2 regions of the Mesorhizobium sp. WSM4976 genome follow, and region 1 is predicted to be linked to the other one. Evidence: riboswitches for the same ligand, from Rfam matches in the RefSeq annotation. Region 1 holds a riboswitch; the other holds the start of a gene.

Evidence for each region. A riboswitch is a leader RNA that binds a small molecule or an ion and turns the genes downstream of it on or off. The one in region 1 is predicted to bind S-adenosylmethionine.
Region 2: another riboswitch for S-adenosylmethionine. It lies ahead of P9272_RS00525 (O-succinylhomoserine sulfhydrylase); the one in region 1 lies ahead of P9272_RS24155 (homoserine O-acetyltransferase).

The regions. Positions count from the first base shown of each region.
Region 1 is NZ_JARTVT010000021.1:30,436-44,688, reverse strand. Features, by position in the region: gene P9272_RS24175 (glycosyltransferase family A protein) at 53-982, opposite strand; partial or broken gene P9272_RS24170 (DUF1330 domain-containing protein) at 1,307-1,627, shown strand; gene P9272_RS24165 (glycosyltransferase) at 1,645-2,637, opposite strand; gene metW (methionine biosynthesis protein MetW) at 2,862-3,476, opposite strand; gene P9272_RS24155 (homoserine O-acetyltransferase) at 3,568-4,737, opposite strand; SAM riboswitch at 4,833-4,910, opposite strand; gene hisC (histidinol-phosphate transaminase) at 5,058-6,161, shown strand; gene P9272_RS24145 (prephenate/arogenate dehydrogenase family protein) at 6,167-7,102, shown strand; gene P9272_RS24140 (sugar kinase) at 7,425-8,360, opposite strand; gene P9272_RS24135 (DUF2125 domain-containing protein) at 8,368-9,366, opposite strand; gene P9272_RS24130 (gamma-glutamylcyclotransferase) at 9,486-10,007, shown strand; gene P9272_RS24125 (aldo/keto reductase) at 10,124-11,071, shown strand; gene P9272_RS24120 (LysE family translocator) at 11,149-11,769, shown strand; gene P9272_RS24115 (1-acyl-sn-glycerol-3-phosphate acyltransferase) at 11,774-12,568, opposite strand; gene P9272_RS24110 (LysR family transcriptional regulator) at 12,650-13,552, opposite strand; gene P9272_RS24105 (pyridoxamine 5'-phosphate oxidase family protein) at 13,654-14,253, shown strand, end outside.
Region 2 is NZ_JARTVT010000001.1:105,428-119,680, reverse strand. Features, by position in the region: gene chvE (multiple monosaccharide ABC transporter substrate-binding protein) at 1-739, shown strand, start outside; gene mmsA (multiple monosaccharide ABC transporter ATP-binding protein) at 925-2,460, shown strand; gene mmsB (multiple monosaccharide ABC transporter permease) at 2,457-3,749, shown strand; gene araD1 (AraD1 family protein) at 3,949-4,944, shown strand; gene P9272_RS00535 (hypothetical protein) at 5,006-5,419, shown strand; gene P9272_RS00530 (2'-deoxycytidine 5'-triphosphate deaminase) at 5,443-6,537, opposite strand; SAM riboswitch at 6,654-6,731, shown strand; gene P9272_RS00525 (O-succinylhomoserine sulfhydrylase) at 6,789-7,979, shown strand; gene P9272_RS00520 (ceramide glucosyltransferase) at 8,013-9,158, opposite strand; gene apaG (Co2+/Mg2+ efflux protein ApaG) at 9,440-9,832, shown strand; gene P9272_RS00510 (Hsp33 family molecular chaperone) at 9,885-10,916, opposite strand; gene argF (ornithine carbamoyltransferase) at 11,040-11,951, opposite strand; gene P9272_RS00500 (aspartate aminotransferase family protein) at 11,968-13,167, opposite strand; gene P9272_RS00495 (GcrA family cell cycle regulator) at 13,526-14,044, shown strand.

The DNA.
Region 1 (14,253 bases):
TGCGTAAAACGAGATAGGGCATTTCTCCGTTTCCGTGAAACGGTGCAACGCACTAAACCGCCCGGGCACCGTATTTGGCGCGGAACTCGTCGTAACAGTCGCGCCGCCAACGGCGGCCGACGACATAGCCGCGTACGAGTTCGGCCGGCGAGTAGCCCAGCGACTTGGACGACCGGTTGGCATGGTAGCCTGAAAACGCCTGGGGCAACCTGCCCTTGAGGAGATCGGCGATGATCTGCCGCGCAATCATATAAGGCGGAACGTCGGGATAGCGGTCGGCGATATAGGGATGCTTGTCGATCAGATTGGCATAGGCCTCGACATAGCCGTCGCGGCGGCCGGAGATCGAATTCTCCGAATTGTACTTCTTCCAGTCGATGTCCTCGGACAGCAAGGCGCCGCTACGCTGGGAAAAGCGCAACAGCAATTCGCGGTCTTGCATGCGCGCGATGTCGCTGTCGTAGCCGCCGATCGCAAGCAGCGATTCGCGCCTCGCTGTGATCGCCGAGCCGGCGATGAAAATGGTCTGCGAGACCAGGGCTCGCTGCAGCGTGCTTTTGTCGAGAAAAGCGCCACGATTGATGCATTTGGTGCTGCGGTTCCCCTTCAGCGACAGGAACGAACTGATCAGCACCTCGAGCGAGGAGTTCTCGTCAAAGTGCGCCAGCGTCCGCTCCAGCCGGTCCGGCAGATAAACATCGTCCGAATCGAGGAAAGTCACCACAGGCGCCCGGGCGCGCTCTATTCCCGCATTGCGCGCTGCATTGGCGCCGCGCCATTTGGCGCCGACATAGATGAGCCTGCGGTCGCGGATTTCCGCAAGAGCGGCGGCCGTTCCGTCCGTCGAGCCATCGTCGACCACAATGTGCTCGAAGCGGGTCAGCGTCTGCGCCAGAACGCTTTCCGCCGCGCGCACGACCTGGCTGCGCCGATTGTGCGTCGGCGTTATCACCGAGATCAGCGGAGCGTCCTGGCCCGACATCGGGCTGCCACCATCGGTCGGATCTGGGCGTTTGTCGGATGGTCTGACGGCTATCTTCCTGTCCCACCTTTGATTTGCGGCCAACGCTACAAAAAAGCCACCTTTGTGTCACGCGAGGCCGGCCGAGTAATGCCGAAACCGGGGCCTTTTCCGCACTCATTGCGGTTTGATGGCAACTAAATCGACTTATCGGATCCGACAGCAGGGTCCAAGAGGACGGCTTTGTTCCGATGACGTCCGAGGTAATCGACTGGACTACCTGGATTTTTGCATGGTGATCCCACGAAGCCGCCGTTCGGCTTCAACCGATGAAGGAACAGGATCATGACCGCTTACGCCGTTGCCCATATGTGCCAACTCACGCCGGGCCCCTGGATCGTCGAGTATCTAGAGAAGATAGACGCCACTCTGGCGCCGTTTGGCGGGCGTTTCGTCGTCCATGGCGGCGATGTCGAGGTCGTCGAAAACAGCTGACCCGGGCACCTGATCGTCGTCCAATTCCCGGACAGGCACCATGTGCGGGACTGGTACAATTCGCCGGCCTATCGAGCGATTCTTGCGCTGCGCACAGGGAATTCGAACTCCGATGTGATCTTCGTTGACGGCGTCGAGCATCCGCACAAGGCCACGGACGTGCTTGGCTAAGCAGGCAGGGTCGATGTCTAGGTATGCCCGACGTAGTCCGGTATCATTTCGGGCCGGTCGCGAACGAGGCCGGTCGCGAGGCCGAAATGGCCGAAAAACGCCAGCGTGTAGAAAGCCAGGCCGACCATCGTTGCAAACGGGATCTGCCACAGCGGCATGCCGGTTTCGAACGCGAGGCTCGTCACACGTCGGATAGTGCGCCACGACATTGTTCCCCAGCGTGTGAATGATTTGACCACACGCCAGGCCCGTTTGGGGGAATGGAGCTCGGTATATTTGCGGTCGGCATCCCTGCCGGTCACCAGCGCGCGCCAACAAAAGAAACGCCATCCCCGTGGCGGGTAATGATAGACTCGCGCGCCAGCATGGACGATTTCGTGGCCCTCGCGCCGTAGCTGATGCATCAGCAAGGTGCAGGAAACCTTGAAGCCGTTGTTTGGCGGGAAGGGATGGCTGGCAATCCAGTCGCCCCGGAAGGCGACGTTGTTGGCGTTGATCGCCCGTTTCGCGGCGAATTTCTCATCTCCCCGAGCCATAGGGAAGAACCAGATCAAGGCGAAGGTTCGCGTGAAGAAGTCATCGTAGAAAAGATAGGTATAGCCATTGACGCAAACGGTCGCGGGGTTCCGAAATGGGTCGAGCAAAATCGAGAGCCAGCGCGGTTCCGGAACCGTATCGGAGTCCATGAAGATCACGACATCTGCGTCGGTCGCCCGGATGCCGTTGTTCTTAAGCTCATAGTAGCGGCCGCCGGGACAGGCCGCCAAGCGGAGCTCGGCCACCTCTTCCAGCCGGGGTGCTTGGCTGTTGATATGACTTTGCAGTGACTGCGCGTCTGCGTCGTATCCGGCGTGCGAAATAATCACTTTCGGCCTTGCGAAGCCGGACGCCGAAACGGAAGCAATTTCATTCGCCAAGGCGGTGAGCCCCACGCGGATCTCATCCCACTCGATCGTCGTGGCGTTCTCCATCTCGATGACGATCGAATAAGTTGGAAGAGTGCCGGTCATTGCTGTCTTTACAAGGCTGCCTGAGTTCAGGTCAGTATAGCTGCCACTGCTCGCTGTCAAATGACAGAGGCGGCAATATTTTGTCGCCTTCATCAATGTTCAGGGGCTAGTGAGTTTCATCGTTTCACGGAAACAATGGAACTCCCTATCTTCATTTTTGCGCAATTCCTCACAGAAAACTGCCCACACCTTGCTCGAATTGCTCTAGTGAGCCTCGACCGCCGCTAGCGCCTGAGCAGAAACACTGCCTGCTGGCCGAAGAAGTTCCAGAACCACCAAGGCATCGACAAGCCGATCTTCTGGCCGTTGGCGTCGAGCGCGGTTGCCTTCTCGACGGTCGCGCCAAGCTCCTCGCACAGGTTGACGAAGTCGCGGATGGTGCAAAAGTGGATATTAGGCGTGTCGTACCAGGAGTAGGGCAGGTCCTTGGTCACCGGCATCCTGCCCTTGATCAGCAGCGAAAAGCGCACGCGCCAGTGACCGAAATTGGGGAAGGAGACGATGGCGCGATTGCCGATCCGAAGCAGCTCGTCCAGCACCACTTTCGGATTGCGCGTCGCCTGCAGCGTCTGCGACAGCACGACGAAGTCGAAGCCCTTGTCGGGGTAGAATGCGAGATCCTTATCGGCATCGCCCTGGATGACGGAAAGGCCGCGCGCCACGCATTCATTGACGCCGCGCTGCGACAGTTCCATCCCGCGGCCGTCGACCTGCTTGGTCTCCTGCAACAGTTCCAGAAGCACGCCGTCGCCCGAGCCGACATCGAGGACGCGCGAATTGGCCGGGATGAGGTTGGTGACGACGTCGAGGTCGACGCGCTGGGCGCGGTTGACGCTCATGGGGACACCTCCGGACTTTGTTTTGATGCATGCCGTTGTCCCGAATCCACAGCGCAGCTCCGGACGAAATGCCCTAGCGATCGCCGGCCGCTCATGCGCCGAGCCCCCTGGCGCGGGCGGCCGAGGCGATGAAGCCGTTGATGGCCGCGAACAGCTCCGGCTCGTCGAGCAGGAAGGCGTCGTGGCCGCGGTCGGTCTCGATCTCGACGAAGGAGACGGAAGCGCCCGCCGCGTTCAAGGCATGCACGATCGATCGGCTCTCCTCGGTCGGGAACAGCCAGTCGCTGGTGAAGGAGACGAGGCAGAAACGCGTCCTGGTGCCGGCGAAGGCGTCCGCGAGGCGTCCGCCATGATCGGCGGCAAGGTCGAAATAATCCATCGCGCGGGTGAGATAGAGATAGGAATTGGCGTCGAAGCGGTCGACGAAGGTCATGCCCTGGTGGCGCAGATAGCTCTCGATCTGGAAATCGGCGTCGAAGCCGAAGGTGAGCGCCTCCCGGTCCTGCAGGTTGCGGCCGAACTTGCGGTGGAGCGCCGCTTCCGAAAGATAGGTGATGTGGGCGGCCATGCGCGCGACGGCGAGCCCCTTTTCCGGGCGCTTGCCGAACTCGAGATATTTGCCGCCATGCCAGTCCGGATCGGCCATGACCGCCTGCCGGCCGACCTCGTGAAAGGCGATGTTCTGCGAGGAATGGCGAGCGCCGGTGGCGATCGGCAAGGCGCAGAACACGCGCTCCGGATAGCTTGCGGCCCATTCCAGCACCTGCATGCCGCCCATCGAGCCCCCGAGCACGCAAAAGAGCTTTTCGATGCCGAAATGGTCGATCAGCATCGCCTGCGCGCGAACCATGTCGCGGATGGTGATGATCGGCAGGTCGAGCCCGTAAGGCTTGCCCGTCGCGGCATTGGTGGACGCCGGGCCGGTTGAGCCGAGACAGCCTCCGATCACGTTGGAGCAGATGACGAAGAAGCGGTTGGTGTCGATGATCTTGCCGGGGCCGATCAGCACCTCCCACCAGCCCGGCTTGCCGGTCACCGGATTGGCGTTGGCAACGTGCTGGTCGCCGGTCAGCGCATGGCAGACGAGGATGGCGTTGGAGCGCGCGTCGTTCAAGCTGCCGTAGGTCTGGTAGGCGATCTGGAATGGCGAAAGCAAAGCGCCGGCGTCGAGCTTCAGCGGCTTGTCGGCGCCGAACTGCAGCACCGGGCTCGACGGATGGTCGGCCTCGTCGTTGGTTCTTGCAGCACGCTGAGCGGCCATGTCCGTCCTCATCCTGTCCCGCGTCGGTTTGTCACGAGGCGATGTCCGGCCGGCGGCGGACAATAAAAAACCGGCTTGCCGTCGCAAAAGCCGGTTACAGGTTGCAAACGGCCCTTTAGCGAGTTGTTTAACGTGGCTGCAAGCCGACCGGCCAAATCACCACGGAAGTCTGGCTGACCTTCTAGGACCAGAGCCGCTGTTCGTCAACGGGTAGCCTCCTTGCGGGCGATACGCATGCGCCAGGCGCCGGCACTCGACATTCCAGCTCGTGGCCTGTATTTCCGCTGCGGCCTTCAAAGCCTTCTCGACGGATTTGTGACATGAAGCAGGATCAGCCCCGTCCGACGCCCCGCGTGGGCATCATGGACATCGAGGCCTATGTGCCGGGAAAAAGCACCGCGCCCGCCGGCGTGACGAAAGTCTACAAGCTGTCGTCGAACGAAAACCCGCTCGGACCCTCGCCGAAGGCGATCGAGGCGGCGCGCGAGGTGGCGGCGAAGCTCGACGTCTATCCCGATGGCACGGCGCGGCGGCTGCGCGAGGCGATCGCCGAGGTGCATGGGCTGAACGCGGCGAACATCATCTGCTCCAACGGCTCGGACGAGATCCTGGGGCTTCTGGCGCAGACCTATCTGGCACCGGGCGACGAGGCCGTGTTCACCGAACATGCCTTCATGGTCTACAAGATCTACATCCAGGCGGCGGGCGCCAAGCCTGTCGCGGTCAAGGAAACCGACGAGCGCGCCGATGTCGACGCGATACTGGCGGCTGTGACGCCCAAAACGCGTATCGTGTTCCTCGCCAATCCGAACAATCCGACCGGCACCTATGTGCCGTTCCAAGAGGTGCGCCGGCTCCACGCGGCATTGCCGAAGAACGTGCTTCTGGTGCTTGATGCGGCCTATGCCGAATATGTGCGGCGCAACGACTATGAAGCCGGCATCGAGCTTGCCGGCAGCGCCGAGAACGTGGTGATGACCCGCACCTTCTCCAAGCTCGGCCTCGGCGGCGCGCGCATCGGCTGGATGTACGGGCCGGCGCATATCGTCGATGCCATCAACCGGATACGTGGTCCCTTCAACGTAAATGCCACCGCGATCGAGGCCGGCATCGCCGCGATCCGCGACCGCGCGCATATCGAGCGCAGCGTGGCGCATAACGAGAAATGGCTGGCATGGCTCAGCGCCGAACTCACCGGGCTCGGCCTGCGCGTCACGCCCAGCGTCGGCAATTTCGTCCTGATCCATTTTCCCGACGACAAGAAACATTCTGCGGCGGCCGCGGACGATTATCTCAGCGCGCGCGGCTATATACTGCGCCGCGTCACCGGTTACGGCTTCCCCAACGCGCTGCGCATGAGCGTCGGCACCGAGGAAGCCAATCGCGGCGTCATTGACGCGCTGAAGACCTTCCTGAAAAGCTAGACACCATGGCGTCACCGATGTTCGAGAAAATTGCGCTGGTCGGCATCGGCCTGATCGGCTCGTCGCTCGCCCGGGTCATTCGCCGCGAGGGGCTCGCCAAGCACATCGCCATCGCGACGCGCAGCGCCTCGACGCTGAAGCGGGCAGAGGAGTTGGGCCTCGGCGATTCCTACACGACGGAAGCCAGGCAAGCGGCGCGCGATGCCGATCTCGTCATCGTCTCGGTGCCGGTCGGCTCGTCCGGCGAGGTCGCGGCCGAGATCGCGCCGGCGTTGAAGAAAGGCGCCATCCTCACCGATGTCGGCTCGACCAAGGCCTCGGTGATCGCGCAAATGCAGCCGCATGTGCCGGAAGGCGTGCATTTCATCCCCGGTCATCCGCTGGCCGGCACGGAAAAGTCCGGGCCCGACGCGGGCTTTGCCGATCTCTTCGAGAACCGCTGGTGCATTTTCACGCCGCTGCCCGGCACCGATCCCGCCGCGCTTGAGACGCTCTCGGAATTCTGGCGGCGCTGCGGCTCCAACATCGACACGATGGACCCGCAGCATCACGACATGACCTTGGCGATCGTGTCTCATCTGCCGCATATCATCGCCTACAACATCGTCGGCACGGCGGACGACTTGGAAGCGGTGACCAAGAGCGAGGTCATCAAATATTCCGCGTCCGGGTTCCGCGATTTCACCCGCCTTGCCGCCTCCGATCCGACCATGTGGCGGGACGTTTGCCTGCACAACAAGGACGCGATCCTGGAGATGCTGGCGCGATTCTCGGAGGACCTTGCCTCGCTGCAGCGGGCGATCCGCTGGGGTGACGGCGAGAAGCTGTTCGATCTCTTCACCCGCACGCGCGCCATCCGCCGCTCGATCATCGAGGCCGGGCAGGATATCGACGTGCCGGATTTTGGAAGGCAGGCCGTAGAGCACCCGGCTAAGCCGTAGGCTTTCCCTCGTTTTCTGGCGTGGATTGACCTGTCGGCTCGGTCAACCTTGGCAGGTGCCTGCGCTGGAGATTGGCCGAGGCACCCATCGCGATCGTCATCCTCGGGCGGAGCAAGGAGCGAAGCGACGCGCGCAGACCCGAGGATCGTTCCGTGACTTTCGGGCGCTGCCGCGGTGCAGAATTCTGCTCTGCTACATTCGGTGGCTCAGATCACGGAATGGATTCCAGGGTCTCCGCGACGCCGCTTCGCGGCTGCTCCGCCCTGGAATGACAAGGTTGAGAGGCTTCGGCCAATCCCCAGCGTTTGTGCCGATGTGCGCGCTAGCCTTGTTCCGATCGTGGCCATTGCGCCGCCATCATGGCCAGCGTCTCGGCCCTGTCCGGTGCGCCGAGGCGGCCGCCGAAGCGCAGGCATTTGAGGGCGGCGGCGGCACTGGCAAAGCGCAGGGCCTCTTCCACCGACATGGCCTCGGCGAGGCCGACGGCAAAGCCGCCGTGGAAGACGTCGCCGGCTGCGAGCGTATCCACCGCCTTGACCCTCGGTGCCTCGACATGGCGCACGCGCCGGCTTGCCCGGTCGTGCCACCAGGTTCCGGCCGCGCCGCCGGTCACCGCCACGAAGGCATCGGTGCGCGAGGCAAGGTCAGCGCAGGCGCTTTCGGGATCGAGCGCGTGGCGGCAGACGATGCGCGCCGCCGGCTCGGACGCGACGATGTGCGAGGCCAACGGCAAGAGCCTCTCCAGCACCTCGACGGGTGCTGTGTCGGCATCAAGGATCGCCGGGCGGCCGATCGATCTGGCAGCGCTCAAGGCGAGCGCCGCTGCGCCCGGCCAACGGACATCCACCAGCACGGCGTCGAAGCCTGAGAGGTCGGCGAGCGGCAGCGTTTCAGGATCGGCTTGCGCCTTCTTGTCATAGAAGGGGACGATGATGCGCTCGCCATGCGCATCCACCACGATCGCCGCCAGCGCCGATCGCGCGCCGACGACGCGGCGGATCAGGCTGCAGTCGACTCCTTCGGCCTCGATGTCGGCGATCAGCTGGTCGCCGACCGGATCGTCGCCCGCGCTTGCCCAAAGCGAGACCTTGGCGCCGAGGCGATGCGCGGCGCAGGCGGCGCTCGTCGCCATGCCGGAGGCGATCTGAACGCCATCGCTGGCGATGAACTTGCCCTGATGCGTGGGCAGCGTCTCGACGCGAAGGATCGTGTCGAGGGTGAAGGCGCCGACGCTGAGCAGTCTGACCGGCTTCGCCATCGTCGCGTTATTCGAGCGGCTTGATCTTGCCGAGCGGAATGAAGCCGAGCGAGGCCTTGCCCTTGACGATCTTCAATGGCATCGAAGGTTCCTTCCCGAGCATCGCCAAGGCGGCAAAACCCTGCTCGATTTCACTTTTATGCTCGGGGACGGCGCCGGCAAGGATGGCCGCCACCGCCTTGGGGTCCTTGAGCTTGATCATCAAACTTGCGTCGACTAGCCCTTCCGCGTCGATCGAGACCGGCCCGGACACTGTGATGCGCGCGGTCCCCGACGACAGGTCGAGCTTGGCAATCTCGATTGATTGGCCGCGCAGGCTTTTGGGAGGTGCCGCGATCAACGCCACGCCGTTCTTGAGCGTCACGTCGCCGCTGCCGTCCAGCGCCGGAAGCACGCGTCCGTCGATGGCATCCGCATTGATCTCCAGATCGCCGAAGCTGCCGACATAATTGATATCCTGGCCGGCCGGCTGCAATTGCCCGGCCGCCTTGGCGGCGCTGAACAACTGCATCGGATCCGTGTCGTCCTGCGGGTCGGTCTGACCGTTCAGGCCTTCGGCCTGCAGCGAGACACTGCGCGGCAGCGGCCACCACACTTGGACATTGGCCTGCAACTGGTCCCAGTCGATCCAGAGCGGCGGCATGCCGGGCGCCATCGTCCGCAGCGGCCCGCGCAGGTCGGCTACCGGCGACAAGGGCCCGGTGATCCCGGCTGCGGCGTTGAAGCTCCCGATGGAAGCGGCGACCTTCCGGGCGTCGTCCTCGTAGGCGATGTTGTCGCAGGAGACCGTGAAGCTCATCGGATAGCCGCTGACGGTGAGGTTGGCGCAACCGGCGGCGATACCCTTGCTGCCCAGCTGCGCCACTGCCTGGTCTGCCTCGGCCTTGAGCCTTTCGGCGAGATAGAACCAGCCGCCGCTGTAGATGGCGAACAGAACGAGGATGAACGCCGCGAGCCAAGGCAGCCGGCGGCGGGGTTTGCGCGATCGCTCGTCACTTGACGTCATGCTGCGGCTCTCGTTAACCCCGGCGAGCGGGCGTTTGCTTTTACGCAAACAAGCGGGGGACAGAAGAAGCACCTTGTCGGTGCGGTGTCGTTCACTCGAATGCGATCAGGCTTGGCGATATGGGCGATTTTTGGGTTTTTGGCTATGGGTCGCTGATTTGGCGGCCGGGATTCGCCCATGTCGAGACGCGCCGCGCCCGGCTCTACGGCTATCGCCGCTCGCTTTGCGTCTATTCCTTCGTGCATCGCGGCACGCGCGGCCGGCCCGGCCTCGTGCTCGGCCTCGACCGAGGCGGCTCCTGCATCGGCCTTGCCTACCGAGTTCCCGGCAATCTGCGCGACGAGGTGCTTTCCTACCTGCGCGAACGCGAGCTCGTGACCAGCGTCTATCTGGAACGCATGCTGGACATCCGGCTGGATGGCGGCGTTTCGGTCGAGGCGGTCGCCTACATCGTCGACCGGCAGCATGAGCAATATGCCGGCGCGCTCGATGCCGATCAGGCGGCTGAGGTCGTTCGCGGCGCCTTCGGCCAATCCGGGCGAAACGAGGACTATGTCTTGAGCACGCTTGAGCACCTCGAGGCGCTCGGCATTCGCGATCACTGGCTGGAGGAGGTGGGCCGCCAGGTCGCACCTTCGTGAAGTGCTGGTACGATCAAAAAGCAAAACCATGCCTTTGACCTTGGCCGGCCACGACCTAGCTTAGCGGCGACCCTTCCCTGGGCGTCAGGCCCGGTCCAGCATCACGGAGATCAGTCTTGCAGAAACGCCGTCTCGGTCGCACCGACCTTTCCATCGCGCCGCTGGTCCTGGGCGGCAATGTCTTCGGCTGGACCGCCGATGAAAAGACCTCCTTCGACCTGCTCGACCTGTTTGTCGGGGCGGGCCTGAACGCCATCGATACGGCCGATGCCTATTCGCGCTGGGTTCCTGGCAACAAGGGCGGCGAGTCGGAAACCATCATCGGCAATTGGATGAAAAGTCGCGGCAACCGCGACAAGGTTGTCATCATCACCAAGGTCGGTTCGGATATGGGCCAGGGCAAGCGCGACCTCTCCGCCGCTTATATCGAGAAGGCGGTCGACGCGTCGCTGAAGCGGCTGCAGGTCGATGTCATCGACCTTTATCTGTCGCATTGGCCGGACCCGGCCACGCCTTACGAGGAGACGCTCGGCGCCTATCAGCGCCTGCTCGAAAAAGGCAAGATCCGCTATGCGGGCTGCTCCAATCTCGATGCCGGGCAGTTGCGCGCGGCGCTCGACGTCGCCAGCCTGCGCAGCCTGCCGCGCTATGAGGTTCTGCAGCCTGAATACAATTTGTACGATCGCTCGTCACTCGACGGACCGCTGCTCGACCTCTGCAAGACCGAGCATATCGGGGTCATCACGTATTTCAGCCTAGCCAAGGGGTTTTTGAGCGGCAAATACCGCAGCAAGGCCGACCTCGGGCAGAGCGCGCGCGGCGAGGGCGTGGCCGGCTACCTCAACGAGCGCGGCATGCGCATCCTTTCCGCGCTCGATGCCGTGGCCGAGCGACATTCGGCCAAGCAGGCGGAAGTGGCTCTGGCCTGGATCATCGCGCGGCCGGGCATCACCGCGCCGATCGCCAGCGCGACGACGCCGGCCCAGATGGACAGCCTGATCCGCGCGGCATCGCTCAAGCTTTCGGCGGACGATATCGCGGCTTTGGACCGGGTCAGCTCGTAGCCTTCGCACGATCGTCCAAGACGCCCACGACGGTCCCTCGTACATCCTATCGGATCGCGGCAGGAGGAGGGTTCGGCATGGCTGGCAGTGTTCTGGGCGCGGCACAGCCTTGGCAACACGTGCTGGCGCTTGTCGTGGCCGCGACTGTCGTCATGGGCAGTCCGGGACCGGCGACGATCAGCGTGACCGCCGTCGGCGCGGCTTTCGGCCTGCGCCCTTCGCTGGGTTACACGTCTGGCGTCGTGCTCGGCACGATCGCCGTGCTCCTGGCGGTGGCGGCCGGGATTTTCGGCCTACTGGCCTCGGTGCCGGGAGCGGCGCCGGCGCTGGCGATCCTCTCGGCCGGGTACATCCTTTATCTCGCCTTCAAGATAGCGACCGCGCCGCCATTGGCCGAGCGCGGGAGCAGGGCGACGAAGCCCGATTTCCTCGGCGGCTTCATGCTCGCCGTCGCCAACCCGAAGGCATATGTGGCGATTGGCGCGGTTTTCGCCGGCGCCGCGTCGCAGGCCGACACGCTCGGCGCTTCCACCAGACTGCTGGTGCTTGCCGCGATGATCGTCGCCATCCACCTCGTGTGGCTGCTCGCAGGAACGGCTTTCGCGCGCTTCCTGCGCCATCCGCTGGCGTCGCGGATCATCAATCTGGTGTTTGCCGCAACCCTGGTGCTGACGACCCTGCTGGCGGTGCTCCGGTAGCGGATCAGGTCCTGGCCGCTACGCCGAGTTCCGCCAGGCGCTTGACCGCGGTTGGCGGCATGGGCGGCGGGTTCGGCGCCTGCGCTGCCTCGACAAGCATCTGGTCGCAGGCGGCTTCCGTCTCGCCGATCAGCCGCCGCATGAATTCTTCCTTGCCGAGCCCTGGCGGGATCGGCGGCAGGAATCGGGCCTTGATGGTGCCTGGATAGCGCAGGAACTTGCGGCGCGGCCAGTAGAGGCCGGCGACATGGGCGACCGGCACCACGGGCACGCCCAGTTGCGAATAGATCTCGACGATGCCGTATTTGTAGGACGGCTCGGCGCCCGGCGGGCGGCGCGTGCCTTCGGGATAGATGATGAGCTGGCGCGGATTGCGGTCCATTTCCTGCCTGGTCGCGACGACAACTGCCTTCAGCGCTTTCGAACGACTGCCGCGGTCGACCGGAATCATGCGCATCTTCATGATGTACCAGCCGAAGAACGGGATCCAGGTCAGCTCGCGCTTCAGGATGTAGAGCGCGTCGTCGAGATAGGGGAAGAAGGCGATCGCGTCCCAGAAGGACTGGTGCTTCGGCGCCAGGATGAAGGATCCTTCCGGCAGGTTCTCGACGCCCGTGATCTCGCTCTTGGTCGCGGCGATCTTGTCATAGAGCCACATCGAGGTGCGCGACCAGAATTTCGGCACGAACCAGGCGCGGTGGCGCGGCGACAGGAAATAATAGGGCGTCCAGAAGATCATCTGGACGATCAGGCTGAGATAGAAAACGAGGTTGAACGCCAGCGAGCGGATGATGAGCATGCAAGGGGCCCGTGAGGAAGTGTGCGTTGGTTACACCAAGCGGCGACAAAAAGGAAACGGCGCGATGGTCGAATGGCGACCCTACAAAGACCTTGTCAGCCGCTCCTTCAGGCGCGGCCCGGCGAAATCGAGGAAGGCGCGCAGCTTCACCGGCAGACGGCCCTGGCCGGCATGAACGAGGCTCACTGGCCAGGGCTGCGGCTCGAACGGCTCCAGCACCACCCGCAGCGCGCCGGCACGCACCGCTGCATCCGCCTGGTAGGAGAGCACCTTCGTCAGGCCGAGCCCGCCAATCGCCGCGTCGATCGCTGCCTCGGCGGTGTTGACCTGCAGGCGTGAGCGGACCGCGATGGCGGTTTCCGTCTTGCCGGCTCCGAAACTCCATGTCGCGGGTGCTGCGAGACCTTCGAAGGTGATGCAGCTGTGGCCGGCAAGCTCCGGCGGTTTCTCCGGCGTGCCGTGCATGGCGAGATAGGCCGGACTTGCGCAGATGATGCGGCGGATCGAGCCGACGCGGATCGCAACCATGGCCGAATCCGGCAGCTCGCCGATGCGCAGGGCCAAATCGATATGCTCCTCTACCAGCTGGGTGATCCGGTCGGACAAGGTCAGGCGGATATCCACCTGCGGATACAAGGCGAGAAAGTCGGTGATCACGGGCAATACATGCAGGCGGCCGAAGACGACCGGCGCGGTGATGACCAACTCGCCGGTCGGGCTCGAATATTCGCCAGCCGCGGTGCGCTCTGCCTCGCTGACCTCGGCCAGGATACGACGGCAGGCGATGAGATAGAACTGGCCGGGATCGGTCAGCGTCAGCCGCCGCGTCGAGCGGTTGAGCAGGCGTGTCCCCAAGTGCTTCTCCAACTCGGAGAGTTTTCTGCTGACGGTCGCCAGCGGCACCCCCGCGCGTCTTGCCGCAGCGGAAAGGCTGCCGGCCTCCACCGTGGCGACGAACAGGGACATGGCGTCGAGGCGGTCCATTATTCTTCCGAAATCTGGAAGGATGAATTGCAAATATGCTCTCTATATCCGGTTTTCGGAAGACGCTAAATATTGTGCGACCCCGACCGAGGAGCGTTGGTATGAACGAATTCACCAGCGACGTGGCCTTCACGCCGACCGTCAAGGCCATCCAGTCGCGCAAGGGATCGCGCGATTCCTATGCGCGCGTCGAGCAGCGCGGCGGCTGGCAGGCAACGATCACACCCGACCTTGCCGCCTTCGTCGAAGCGCAGATCAGCGTGTTCCTGGCGACGGCAAACGCCGAGGGCCAGCCGTACGTCCAGCATCGCGGCGGGCCGGCCGGCTTCCTCAAGGTGCTCGACGATCACACGATCGGCTTTGCCGATTTCTCCGGAAACCGGCAGTTCATCACCCAGGGCAACCTGCAGGATAACCACCAGGCCTTCCTGTTCCTGATCGACTATATGCTGCGGCAGCGCATCAAGGTCTGGGGCAGGGCGCGGGTAATCGAAAACGACCCGGATCTGATGGCGAAGCTGATGCATACGGGCTACCAGGCGCGGCCGGAGCAGGTGATCCTGTTCACGGTCACGGCCTGGGATGCCAATTGCCCGCAGCACATACCGCAGCGTTTCGAGGCGACGGACGTCGCGGCGGCGTTGGCCGAACGCGACCGGCGCATCGCCGGTCTGGAGCGGGAGATTGCCGGCTTGCGCGAT
Region 2 (14,253 bases), on a different contig from region 1:
CGTCGCCTACGACCGCCTGATCAAGAAGACCAAGAATGTCGACTACTACACCACCTTCGACAATTTCGGCGTCGGCGTGATCCAGGCGAATTCCCTGGTCAAGGGCCTCAAGGAGCGTTTCCCGAACACCAAGCCGTGGAATGTCGAGCTGTTCGGTGGCTCGCCGGACGACAACAACGCCTTCTTCTTCTACAATGGCGCGATGTCGGTCCTGCAGCCGCTGATCGACAACGGCACGATCAAGATCAAGTCGGGCCAGATGGGCATGGACAAGGTCGGCACGCTGCGCTGGCTCGCCGCCACCGCGCAGGCGCGCATGGACAATCTGCTCTCCGCCAACTACTCGGACGGCAGCCGCGTCGACGGCGTTCTGTCGCCCTATGACGGCCTGTCGCGCGGCATCACCGCCTCGTTGCGCGCCGTCGGATACGGCACCGATGCTCAGCCCTGGCCGATCGTGACCGGTCAGGACGCCGAGACCGCCTCGGTCAAGCTGATCATCTCGGGCGAGCAGTATTCGACGGTGTTCAAGGACACCCGCGAACTGGCCAAGGCCACCGTGCAGCTGGTCGACAAGGTTCTCTCCGGCGGCAAGCCCGAGGGCCTTGACGAAAAGACCTACAACAACGACGTCAAGGTCGTTCCTTCGATCCTTTTGACGCCGCATGAGGTCGACAAGTCGAACTACAAGGAGCAGGTCGTCGACTCCGGCTACATCAAGGCTGAAGACCTGAAGTAATCCGGCCTCATAGGAAGGGGTCCTGCGCGACGCAGGGCCCCTTTTCGTTCAGAAGCGACCCCGGTATTGTTTTTGCCGGCTTCTGCAGCGCAGCGCTCCGTCATGGTGCGAAGGCAGCCGCAGCATTTTGAGTTCGCGCATGGCATTCTCCGATGATGGAAAGCATGCGCCAAGGAGCAGACCCGATGGCCTCGACGATTTTGGAGATGCGCGACATCACCAAGACGTTCCCCGGCGTGAAGGCGTTGTCGAACGTCAATCTCAGCGTCGAGGAAGGTGAGATCCACGCCATCGTGGGCGAGAACGGCGCCGGCAAGTCGACGCTGATGAAGGTGCTGTCGGGCGTCTATCCGTCCGGGACCTATGATGGCCAGATCATCTTCCGCGGCCAGGAATGCCATTTCAAAGGCATCCACGACAGCGAGCATATCGGCATCGTCATCATCCATCAGGAGCTTGCGCTGGTGCCGATGCTGTCGATCGCGGAAAACATCTTCCTCGGCAACGAGCACGCCACCTATGGCGTCATCGACTGGGACGCCAACGAGACACGCACGGCCGCCCTGCTCAAGAAGGTCGGGCTGAAGGAAGATCCCAAGACGCTGATCACCAATATCGGTGTCGGCAAGCAGCAGCTGGTCGAGATCGCCAAGGCGCTGAGCAAGGAAGTGAAGCTCCTGATCCTGGACGAGCCGACCGCGTCGCTCAGCGAGAAGGACAGCCAGGCGCTGCTCGACCTCCTGCTCGAGTTCAAGCGCCAGGGCATGACCTCGATCCTGATCTCGCACAAGCTGAACGAGGTGAACCGCGTCGCCGACAAGGTGACGGTGATCCGCGACGGGCGGACCATCGAGACCCTGCCGAGGAAGGACATCTCGGAAGACCGCATCATCACCTCGATGGTCGGCCGCTCGCTGGACGACCGCTATCCGCCGCGCGAGCCGCAGATCGGCGAGGTGATCTTCGAAGTGAAGGACTGGTCGGTCTACCATCCGATCCATGCCGAGCGGCAGGTGATCAAGAACGTAAGCCTCAATGTGCGCAAGGGCGAGGTGGTTGGAATTGCCGGGCTGATGGGCGCCGGCCGCACCGAATTCGCGATGAGCCTGTTCGGCCGCTCCTATGGCCGGCATATTACCGGCGAGGTCCTGCACCGAGGCAAGCCCGTTGATCTTTCGACGGTGAGCAGGGCGGTGGCAAATGGCATCGCCTATGTCACCGAGGACCGCAAGACCTACGGCCTCAACCTCATCGACCATATCAAGCACAATGTGACGCTGGCCAATTTGGGCGGCGTTTCGAGCCGCGGCGTCATCGACGACATGCGCGAAATGAGCGTGGCCAACGACTACCGCAAGAAGACGAACATCCGCGCCTCCAGCGTCTATCAGCTGACCGGCAATCTCTCAGGCGGCAACCAGCAGAAGGTGGTGCTGTCGAAATGGCTGTTCGCCGACCCGGAACTGCTGATCCTCGACGAGCCGACGCGCGGCATTGACGTCGGCGCCAAGTACGAAATCTATACGATCATCGCGCGCCTTGCCGCCGAGGGCAAAGCGATCATCGTCATCTCGTCGGAAATGCCCGAATTGCTCGGCATCACCGACCGCATCTATGTGATGAACGAAGGGCGTATCGTCGGCGAGATGGCGGCAAGCGACGCCAGCCAGGAAAAAATCATGCGCGCCATTGTTCGGGGAGAAGGAAAAAAAGCATCATGAGCACAGAAAGCGCTCCCGCGCCGCAAAGCGGCGTCGCCGAGGACGTCAAGCAGGGCCCGCGCGTCGCTGTCTCGGCGCTGACGACGAACCTGCGCGAATACGGCCTGATCATCGCGCTGATCGTCATCATGCTGTTCTTCCAGTACACGACGTCGGGAACGCTGTTCAAACCGGTCAACCTCTCGAACCTGGTGCAGCAGAACTCCTTCATCATCGTGATGGCGCTGGGCATGCTCCTGGTGATCGTCGCCGGCTATATCGATCTTAGCGTAGGATCGGTGGCAGGCTTCATCGGCGCGCTAGCGGCGATGATGATGGTCATCTGGCCGCTCGGCATATTCTCGAATCCGCTGGTGGTCTCGATCGTCTGCCTGATCGTCGGCGCGGTGATCGGCGCGGCGCAAGGCTACTGGATCGCCTATCACCGGATACCCAGCTTCATCGTAACTCTGGCAGGCATGCTGATCTTCCGCGGCATCTGCCAGGCGCTGCTCGGCGGCGGCTCGTCGGTCGGACCGCTGCCGGACAGCTTCAAGGCGCTGAGCTCGGGCTTCATCCCGGACGTGATCGGCCCGCTGACGCTGATCCCGCCAACGGTCAATGCCGCCGGCAAGACCATCGTCGGCAGCGGCTTGACGCTGCACATGACGACGATCGTGCTCGGCCTGATCGCAGTGCTCGCCTACGCCTATTTCGGCTTCAGGACGCGGCGTAAGCGCGAGCGCCATGGCTATGAGGCTGAGCCCTTCCCGCTGTTCGTGATCAAGACGCTGGTGGGCAGCGCGCTGGCGCTGTTCCTGGTCTTCCAGTTCGCGAGCTACAGAGGCCTACCGGTCGTGCTGCTGGTAATGGGCGTGCTGATCTCGCTATTCGTCTTCGTCACCAAGCGCATGACCATAGGCCGCCGCATCTATGCCATGGGCGGCAACGCCAAGGCTGCACAGTTGTCGGGCATCAACACCGAAAGGCTGACGCTGCTGGTCTTCATCAACATGGGCGTCCTATCAGCGCTGGGTGGCCTGATCATCGCAGCACGCCTCGGCCAGGCCGTGCCGGCCGCGGGCCTCGGCAGCGAACTCGACGTCATCGCGGCCGTCTTCATCGGCGGCGCCTCTGCAATGGGAGGCGTCGGACAGGTGATCGGAGCCGTGGTCGGCGGCTTCATCATGGGGGTGATGAACAACGGTATGTCGATCATGGGCGTCAATGTGGACTGGCAGCAGGTGGTCAAGGGCCTGGTGCTGCTCGGCGCCGTTATCTTCGACGTCTACAACAAGAACAAGGCTTAAGGGCCGGAACAAGTTCAGGAGGCATACGGGTTTCAGATCGCGACGCTGCCGGCAACCCGTCGGCGCCAAGAAGTCCAGGCAAGGACCGAGCTCGCGAGCGCAATCCGGACGAAAAGTTTCAACCGTGGCGGGGATCGCTCCACGCCGCGCTGGGTAAGGCTTGCCCGCGGGCGGCCGCTAAATGAGAGAGGATTCGAACATGCTGATCTCCCAGATCCTCGACGACGCCGAAACGATCCGCGTCGTCGCACGCAATGGCGGCGGCAAGACAAGGGTCATCAATGGCGCGCGCAGTGTCTATTCGCTGGCGATGGAGGCCGCGCGCACCGGCGTTGGCCTCGAAGCGCTGATCGAGCGCAAGGGCTATGGCGAGACGGTCGATCTCGATGCCGTCTATAAGAGGGGCCGACTCGTGTCGCCGATCAACCATCCGGACCCCGCGCATCTGCATCTCACCGGCACCGGGCTGACGCATCTCGGCTCCGCGGCGACGCGCGATTCCATGCACAAGAAGCTCAGCGAGGGCGGTGAGGAGGAGCTCACCGACTCCATGAAGATGTTCCGCATGGGTCTCGAAGGCGGCAAGCCCGCCAAGGGGCAGGTCGGCGTCCAACCGGAGTGGTTCTACAAGGGCAACGGCACGATGGCGGTGGCGCCAGGCGCACCGCTGATGTCCCCGGCCTTCGCGCAGGACGGCGGCGAGGAGCCCGAGATCGCCGGCATCTATGTCATCGGCGACGATGGCGCGCCGTTCCGCGTCGGCTTCACGCTGTCGAACGAGTTCTCCGATCACGTCACCGAGCGGGTGAACTATCTGTTCCTCGCCCATTCCAAGCTGCGCAACGCCTCGTTCGGCCCCGAGATCCTGATCGGCGACCTGCCGGCCGACATCCGCGGCGCATCGCGCATCTGGCGCGACGGCAAGCTGCTGTGGGAAAAGCCGTTCCTGTCGGGCGAGGCGAACATGTCGCACACCATCGCCAATCTCGAGCACCACCACTTCAAATATTCCGCCTTCCGCCAGCCGGGCGACGTGCATGTGCATATGTTTGGCACCGCGACGCTTTCCTTCGCCGACGGCATCAGGACCGAAGCCGGCGATATTTTCGAGATCGAGGCGCCCGATTTCGGCCTGCCGCTGCGCAATCCGCTGGAGATCGAAAAGCCGGTGAAGGTGTGGGTGAAGGCGCTGTGAGGTAGCCCGGCCTGGAGGGTAAATGGACCGGAAACGGATTGGCATTGCTTTGATGGGCTTGGTGCTTGCCATCGCCTGCACGCCCTCCATTACCTACGGCGCCGCCAAATGCAGTCCGGTCTCCTACCGTCAGGCCCGATCGGCGATGACGAGCCGGCTTCTCGCGGCCGGTTACTCGAAACCGCAAGTCGGCTTCCTGATGCGCAACACGGATCGCATGACGTCCGCGCTGCGGGCCGATAAGCTGAACGACAAGGCCAAGGCCTGCGGCATCGACTCTGCGCGAGCCTATGTCCTCGGATGCCTCGACAAGCAGTTGTTCCCTTTGGAGGCGAACTCAAGCTCTCCGCTTGATGCCACCAGGCAGCCCCAAGGATTTTGGGGCAGGAAACGCCTGACTGAGCGCGAACTGCTCTACATCGGCCACTTTCGCGCCTGTCTGGGCGCCGCCCAAAAGTTTCTGTTTCGCGGCTGACCTGCGACCGAACTCAACGCCGCTCAGCGCGCGGCGCGAAAGTGTTTTGAGAGCTTCAGTCCCTGCGCCTGGTAATTGGAGCCGAGGTCGGCCCCGTAGAGCGCCTGCGGACGCCTCAGCATATGCTCGTAGACCAGGCGACCGACGATCTGGCCATGATCGAGGATGAACGGCACTTCGTGGCTGCGCACTTCGAGCACCGCGCGGCTGCCGCTGCCGCCGGCGGCGGAGTGTCCGAAACCCGGATCGAAGAAGCCCGCATAATGGACGCGGAACTCGCCGACCAGCGGATCGAAGGGCGTCATCTCGGCGGCATAGAGCGGCGGCACGTGCACCGCTTCGCGACTGACCAGGATGTAGAATTCGTCAGGGTCGAGCACGATCTCGCCGGCGCCGCTCTTGTAGATCGGCTCCCAGAAATCGACCACATCCTGCGCGGCGCGCTTATCGACATCGACCAGGCCGGTATGGTGCTTGCCGCGATAACCTACAAGCCCATCCTTGTCGCCGTCGAGGTCGATGGACAACGCAATGCCACCGCCGGAAATGTTGGGCGGCTCGGTGGCGACCAGCATCTCGGCACGGTGAAGGTCACGCAGCTCGCTTTCCGAAAGCACGGCATTGCCGATGCGGAAACGGATCTGCGACAGCCGCGAGCCGGCGCGCACGACGATCGGGAAGGTGCGCGGGCTGACTTCGAGATAGAGAGGCCCGTGATAGCCGGCGGCGATCTTGTCGAACTCATGGCCCCGATCGGTCATGACCCGCGTGAAAATGTCGAGACGGCCGGTCGAGCTCTTCGGATTGGCAGAGGCCGAAACCTCGGCCGGCAATGCCAGGCTTTCCAACAAAGGCACGATGTAGACGCAGCCGGTTTCCAGCACCGCGCCCCCGGTGAGGTCTATCTCGTGCAGCTTCAGCCGTTCGAGCTTGTCGGCGACCAGATGATCGGGTCCCGGCAGGAAGGAGGCGCGCACGCGATAGGCCTTGTCGCCGAGCCTGAGATCGAGGCTGGCCGGCTGGATCTGGTTGGTGTCCAGCGCGCGCGGCGACTTAAGCGCGTTCGCTTCGAACAGCGCCGCGATGTCCTGATCCGGAAGAATGCCTGTCTGCCGCAAAGGCTGGCTCCGTTCACAAGGCCGGGCGAGGACCTGAGCAGTCTCTTGCCGCCCGGCTGGTACAAACCTCTTAATGCAGCCGGCAATTGACGCAAGCGCGGCGCTCATTTAAAGGGTCGTTATCCCGTGGTGATTTGGCCGGTCGGCTTGCAGCCACGTTAAACAAGTCGCTAAAGGACCGTCGAGCCGCAAGGCTATATGGACCGGTTGCGACTTTCGCGGCCGGTTTTTTTGTATCTGGAAGCAGGGCTATGAGCACCAAGAAGCGCAACTGGAAACCTCAGACGGCACTCGTGCATGGCGGAACGCTGCGTTCGCAGTTCGGCGAGACGGCCGAGGCGATGTATCTCACGCAGGGCTATGTCTACGAGACGGCGCAGGCGGCGGAAGCCCGTTTCAAGGGAGAGGAGCCGGGCTTCATCTATTCGCGTTACGCCAACCCGACTGTCGACATGTTCGAAAAGCGCATGTGCGCGCTGGAAGGTGCCGAGGATGCCCGCGCCACCGCCTCCGGCATGGCCGCCGTTTCCGCCGCGCTGCTCTGCAGCGTGAAAGCCGGCGACCATATCGTGGCGGCGCGCGCGCTGTTCGGTTCCTGCCGGTGGGTGGTGGAGACGCTGGCGCCGCGCTATGGCATCCAGTCGACGCTGATTGACGGCACCGACATTGCCAACTGGGAAAAGGCTGTCAGGCCGAACACCAAGCTGTTCTTCCTGGAGAGCCCGACCAATCCGACGCTGGAAGTGGTCGACATCGCTGCGGTCGCCAAGCTCGCCAATTCGATCGGCGCGCGCGTGGTCGTCGACAACGTCTTTGCCACGCCGCTGCAGCAGAAGCCGCTGCAGCTTGGCGCCCATGTCGTGGTCTATTCGGCGACCAAGCATATAGACGGCCAAGGCCGCTGCCTCGGCGGCGTCATCCTGTCGGACAAGAAATGGATCGACGAGAACCTGCACGACTATTTCCGCCACACCGGCCCGAGCCTGTCGCCCTTCAACGCCTGGACGCTGCTCAAAGGCCTGGAGACGTTGCCGCTGCGTGTGCGCCAGCAGACCGAGAGCGCCGGCAGGATCGCCGATTTCCTGGCCGGCAGGCCGGAGATTGCGCGCGTCATCTATCCGGGCCGCGCCGACCACCCGCAGGCCGATGTCGTCAAGAAGCAAATGTCGGGCGGCTCGACGCTGATTTGCCTTGACGTCAAGGGCGGCAAGCAGGCGGCCTTCGCCTTCCAGAACGCACTCGACATCGTGCTGATCTCGAACAATCTCGGCGACGCCAAGAGCCTGATCACCCACCCGGCAACGACGACGCACAAGAACCTGAGCGACGAGGCACGCGCCGAACTCGGCATCGGGCCAGGCACGCTCAGACTCTCCGTCGGGCTGGAGGACACCGACGATCTCCTGGAGGACATCGAGCAGGCGCTGAAGGGGGCCAAATAGCCTGCAATACCGCCGAAGATCGACCAAGACCTTTCAGGCGATCTCCTCGAGCTCCGTCAGCTCGCGGGTGCGTATGGTCATCGCATTGCCACGCCATTCGACGGCACCGCCGAACCAGGCGCGCCCCCAGATGGCCGGCAGCATGACGTCGCGCACGATCATCGCGGTGACGCTGCGCGGCGGCAGGTACCAGCCCTTGGCCAAGGCCAGCAGGCATTCCGGCAGGTAGGCGATCGCCAGCACGCACAAAGCCGTGGTGGGAAGGCTGACGCCGGCGCTTGCCGCGGCAATCACCGCCAGCAGCAGCGGCATCGCGGCGCCGGTCAGGATCTCGGGCGCGAAGAACAGCGGGAATGTCACCCGCCGAAGCCGCGCCCAGCGCGTCTGACGTGACCATATCTCGGCGAGCGTACGCTGGCCGAGCGGCTGCTCGAAGGGGCATGCGACGAGATTGACGCGCAGGCCCAAGCTGTTGACCAGCTTGGTGGCGGCCGCGTCCTCGGCGATCTCGGCCGCCAAAGCCTGGATGCCCCCATTGGCGTCCAGCACCGGCTTGTTCCACAGCATGCTCTTGCCTTGGGCGAAGCCGAGGCCCAGCGCCTCGCCGGCATACTGCCAGCGCGCCTGCAGCGTGTTGAGGAAGGCGCATTCGACCTCGGCCCAAAAACCATCCGGACGCGAGCCAATCGGCGTCGAGCAGACGAGGCCCGTATCTGGCCGCCAGGCCGCCATCAGGTGCTGCACATAGTCCTTCGGCATCAACACGTTGGAATCGGCGAGGATCACCCAATCGTGCCGCGCTGCCTGCCAGCCCTTGACGCAGTTGTTGAGCTTGGGATTGGCGCTGATGCGGTCGTCGCCGATCAGGAGCCGCGCCGGAATCTTGGGGTGGCGCGCGATCGCCGCATCGATAAGCCTCACCACCGGGTCCTCGGGATGCGCCACGCAGAAGATCAGCTCATAGCGCGGCCAATCGAGCGAGAAGGCGCGCTGCAAGGTCTCTTCGGTGAACGGCTCGACACCGCGCGACGGCACGATGATCGAGACCGGCGGCCGCGCGACGGCGGGCGGCGCAATGACATACCGCCGCCTCAGCCGCGACGCGGCGAGCAGGATGCTAGCGAGATTGGGGAGAAGAAGGGCTGACGAAGCCAGGCCGGCTGCGATAGTCAGTTCCATCGAGATCTGGTCACTCTATCTCTTTGTTTTCACGCAATTCCAGACGGAAAACCGCTCACACTTTTCCTGGAATTGCTCTTGGCCGCATGCGGCCGTCTCATCAGTCGACAGAGCACCCCGAGTCGCCCGGCACGCTTTACGCACACCAACATTGTCATGTGTCACTTAAATGACATTGTTTTTCGGCACCTGCGCTTTGACGCTGACAGGCGGACTTCCGCTTTGCGTAATAACCGCGACGTGTGACAAATGTTTCCCTGCAGCGGCAACCGGAGTGGCCCATGTATCGCGCCGTGACGCGCAACATCGAAGTGCTGGTCAGGCCCTTCTATCTGGAGGACCGGTCCGATCCGTCCGAGAACCGCTATGTCTGGGGCTATCAGGTGACGATCGACAACCGCTCCGATGAATTCGTGCAGCTTTTGTCGCGCTATTGGCACATCACCGACGGCCAGGGCCGGGTCGAGGAGGTGCGCGGCGCAGGCGTCGTCGGCGACCAGCCTGAGCTCAATCCGGGCGACAGCTATCAATACACGTCAGGCTGCCCGCTCTCGACACCGTCAGGCATCATGGTCGGCCATTACACGATGCGCAACGGTCGAGGCGAGACGTTCGATATCGCCATTCCGGCATTTTCGCTCGACATGCCGGGGACAAGACGGACGGTGAATTGAAAAGCTCGAGTCCCTCGCCCCCGCAAAGCGGGGGAGAAGAACCAGACCTTTCTCACTCCGCCGCGAACTCGGCCGGGTCGAAGTCGTATTGCGTCGAGCAGAACTCGCAGGCGACATGGATGCCGCCCTCCTCGGTCGAGTCCTTGATCTCCTCAGCCGAGAAGCCCTGGAGGATGCCGTGGATCTTCTCGCGCGAGCAGGAGCACTGGTCGTCGACCGGCACACCACGGAAGACGCGCACGCCATGCTCGTGGAACAGCCGGTAGAGCAGCCGCTCGGTGCCCACTGTCGGGTCGATCAACTCCGTCGGCTCGATGGTGCCGAGCAGCGCCAGCAATTCCTGCCAGGAATTGTCGGCCGGGTGGTCCGTCAGCTCGCGGTCGTCGCCGTCGCCGCCCGAAATATCGGGAATGCGCATGCGCTCCGGCGCCTGAGGCAGGAACTGCGCCAGAATGCCGCCTGCCCGCCACTGCTCGCGTGCGCCGCCCGGGCCGGGCGTTATCAGCTTGGCGACCGACATCTTGATATCGGTCGGGATCTGCTCCGACTGGCGGAAATAGGTGCGCGCCGCATCCTCCAACGAGGTGCCGTCGAGCTGCACGATGCCCTGATAGCGCTGCGTGTGCGTGCCCTGGTCGATGGTCAAAGCCAGCACGCCGTTGCCGAGCAGCGCCTGCTGCGAGGTCTCACCGGCGGCGATCAGGGCCTGCAGCCGGTCGGCGTCGAAGCGCGCATAGGCGCGCAGCGCATTCGGCGTGGTGAAATCAGCCACCAGCATGTCGACCGGGCCGTCGGTGCGGGTCTGCAGGATGAACTTGCCTTCGAATTTCAACGAGGTGCCGAGCAGCACGGTGAGCACGCAGGCTTCCGCCAGCAGGCGGGCAACGGACTCGGGATAATTGTGGCGGCTTAGAATAGCGTCGAGCATCGGCCCGAGCTGCACGGTGCGGCCGCGCACATCGAGCGGCGCGACCTCGTAAGGCACGACGTGGTCGTCGCCGGCGAAGCCGAATTCACCGAGTTGGGGTTTATGCTCAGCCAAGGTCTGGGTTTCCAACATGACAAAACTCCGGGGCGCAGCCATGCAACCCGATGAGCCGCATGCGTCGAAGCGCGTTCAATTTACGTGATGGCCCGCAAATAGGCATCACATATCCCCCGATCAAGTTGACCCAGATCGGACCGGAAGCGGTCAGGTCCGCTCCTCTCAAGCGCCCAGGCACCAGGCCAGCACCGCCTTCTGAGCGTGCAGCCGGTTCTCGGCCTCGTCGAACACCACCGAATTTGGTCCGTCGATCACATCGTCGGTGACCTCTTCGCCGCGATGCGCCGGCAGGCAGTGCATGAACAACGCATCGGGCTTGGCCTTGGCCATCAGCGCCGCGTTCACCTGATAGGGCAGGAAGACGTTGTGGCCGCGAGCGCGGTGCTCCTGGCCCATCGAGACCCAGCTGTCGGTGACGACGCAATCGGCCTGGTCGACGGCCTCTTCGGCGGACTTGGAAAACCGCACCTTGCCGCCGTTGGCTTTCGACCAGTCGACATATTTCTCGAAAGGCTCGCTCCCTTCCGGCACCGCGACATTGAGGTTGAAACGGAACCGGGCCGAGGCTTCGAGCAGCGAGTGCAGCACATTGTTGCCGTCGCCGGTCCAGGCAAATGTCTTGCCGGCCACCGGGCCGCGATGCTCCTCGAAGGTCATGATGTCGGCCATGATCTGGCAAGGATGCGTGTCGTCGGTCAGCCCGTTGATGACGGGAACCGTGGCGTTCTCGGTCAGCTCGATCAGCCGGTCATGCGAAGTGGTGCGGATCATGATGGCGTCGACATAGCGCGACAGCACTTTTGCCGTGTCGGCGATGGTCTCGGAGCGTCCGAGCTGCATCTCGGTGCCGGTCAGCATGATAGTCTCACCACCGAGCTGGCGCATGCCGACGTCGAAGGACACGCGCGTGCGGGTCGACGGCTTGTCGAAGATCATCGCCAGCACCTTGCCATCGAGCGGTTTGGATCGCTCGCCCGCCTTGAGCCTGGTCTTTCGCGCCATCGCATCGTCCAGCATGACACGCAGGTCGCCCGCGGAAACGGCGGATAGATCGGTAAAGTGGCGGACGCTCATCGGCAGGTTCCAGAAACTATTTCGCGGCTTCGGCCGCTATCGCGTCGGTCAGGCCCTTGGCGCCGCCGCGGATGCGCTTCAGCGCCTCGCCGATCTCCTCGTCGGTGACGGTGAGCGGCGGCAGGAGGCGGATGACGTTGTCGCCCGCCGGCACGGCAAGCAGGTGCTGGTCGCGCAGCGCCATGTTCACCTTGGTGTTGGGCATGGCGCATTTCAGGCCGAGCATCAGGCCGGTTCCCCTGATGCCTTCGATGACTTCGGGAAATTCGTCCGCGACCGAGGCCAGGCCTTGTTTCAGTAGCAGCGCCTTGCGCTGCACATCCTCGAGGAAGCCGTCGGCCAGCACCACATCGAGCACGGCATTGCCGACCGCCATCGCCAGCGGATTGCCGCCGAAGGTGGTGCCGTGCACGCCGGCGGTCATGCCGGTCGCCGCCTCATCCGTGGCGAGGCAGGCGCCCATCGGGAAGCCGCCGCCGATGCCCTTGGCGATCGCCATCAGGTCGGGCGTGACGCCGGCCCATTCATGCGCGAACAGCTTGCCGGTGCGGCCGATGCCGCACTGGACCTCGTCGAAGATCAGAAGCAGGCCGTGCTGGTCGCAGAGCTGCCGCAGCCGTTTCAAGGACTGCGTCGGCACCGGGCGTATGCCACCTTCGCCCTGCACGGGCTCGATCAGGATGGCCGCGGTCTCCGCAGTGATCGCCTTTTCCGCGGCATCCATGTCGTCGAATGCAACCTGGTCGAAGCCTTCGACCTTGGGTCCGAAGCCCTCGAGGTATTTGTACTGGCCGCCGGCGGCGATCGTCGCCAGTGTGCGGCCGTGGAAGGCGCCTTCGAAGGTGATGATCCGAAACCGCTCGGGAAAGCCCTTGACGAACTGATAGCGCCTGGCCGTCTTGATGGCGCATTCCAGCGCCTCGGCGCCCGAATTGGTGAAGAACACCTTGTCGGCAAAGGTGGCATCGACCAGCCGCTCGCCCAGCCGGCGCTGTTCCGGGATCTCGTAGAGATTGGAAACGTGCCAGAGCTTGGCGGCCTGTTCGGTGAGTGCTGCAACCAGATGCGGATGGCTGTGGCCCAGGGAATTCACCGCGATGCCGCCCGCGAAGTCGAGATATCGCTCGCCCTTGTCGGTGACCAGCCAGGTCCCCTCCCCACGGTCGAAAGCCAGGGGTGCGCGGGCAAAGGTCTCGTAAAGCGCCGAACCGCTCATTATATGCGTCTCCGGAACCGGAAATCAAAAAAGCCGCCAATGCGGCGGCCTCTGCGGCTTATCATGTTTTTCGGCCATGAAGTCAACGAAAACGTCACGCAGAAGCGCGTGGCAATGCCCTGACGCCGCGCCGGCTCATAAGTGCACAGGCAAGTTGGGGAAAACCGTAAAAACCGAATCGGTGTTGCCTCTGGGACTCTTGTCACGGAGTCAGCGCATAAGGTAATTGTAGTCGAGAAATAACTATATTTCGTGCGGCGGACCTAAATCACCCGGTACATGTGGTGTCGTTTGCCCGGCGAGAGCCGGCTCGGGAAAGGATTCTGGCTGCCGCACGCCTCAGCAGGAGCGCGGCCCCATGAATTGGACTGACGAGCGGGTAGAACTTCTCAGGAAATTGTGGTCGGAGGGCCTGAGCGCCAGCCAGATTGCCGCACAGCTTGGCGGAGTGAGCCGCAACGCCGTCATCGGCAAGGTGCATCGCCTGAAGCTGTCGGGCCGTGGCCGCGCGACGGCCGCCCCGGCGCGCCAGAAGAAGGTGACGCAAGGCGCGTCGATGCAGAAATCGGTGGCTCGCGCAGCGAGCCCGGCGCGCCATGTGACCGCCACCATAGGCGCTACCGCGCTGCAGGTGCAGTTCGACGCCGAGCCGGTCGCTCGGCACTATATCCGCCCGGTTGAGAACGTCGTGGTGCCCATCTCGCGCAACCTGCAGCTCGTCGAGCTGACCGAACGCACCTGCAAATGGCCGAACGGCGACCCGCTCTCGGAAGATTTCAGCTTCTGCGGCAACGACGCCGCCGAAACGGGGCCGTATTGCAAGTATCATTCCCGGGTTGCGTTCCAGCCGGCGGCGGAACGGCGGCGGGCACGCTGAATAGCGAATAGCGAATAGCGAATAGCGAATAGCGAATAGCGAATAGCGAATAGCGAATAGAGCGGTTTAGCTACTGTGACAGGGAGCAAGCCGTTTTTTCGTTGTTCCCTGTTCGCTACTCCCTATTCGCCCGTCGCTTCCGACGTTGGCTGCGGGCCGGGGTCAGGTTTCGAACTTGTTCCATCGCAAACCTCCCGAGACTGCAACTG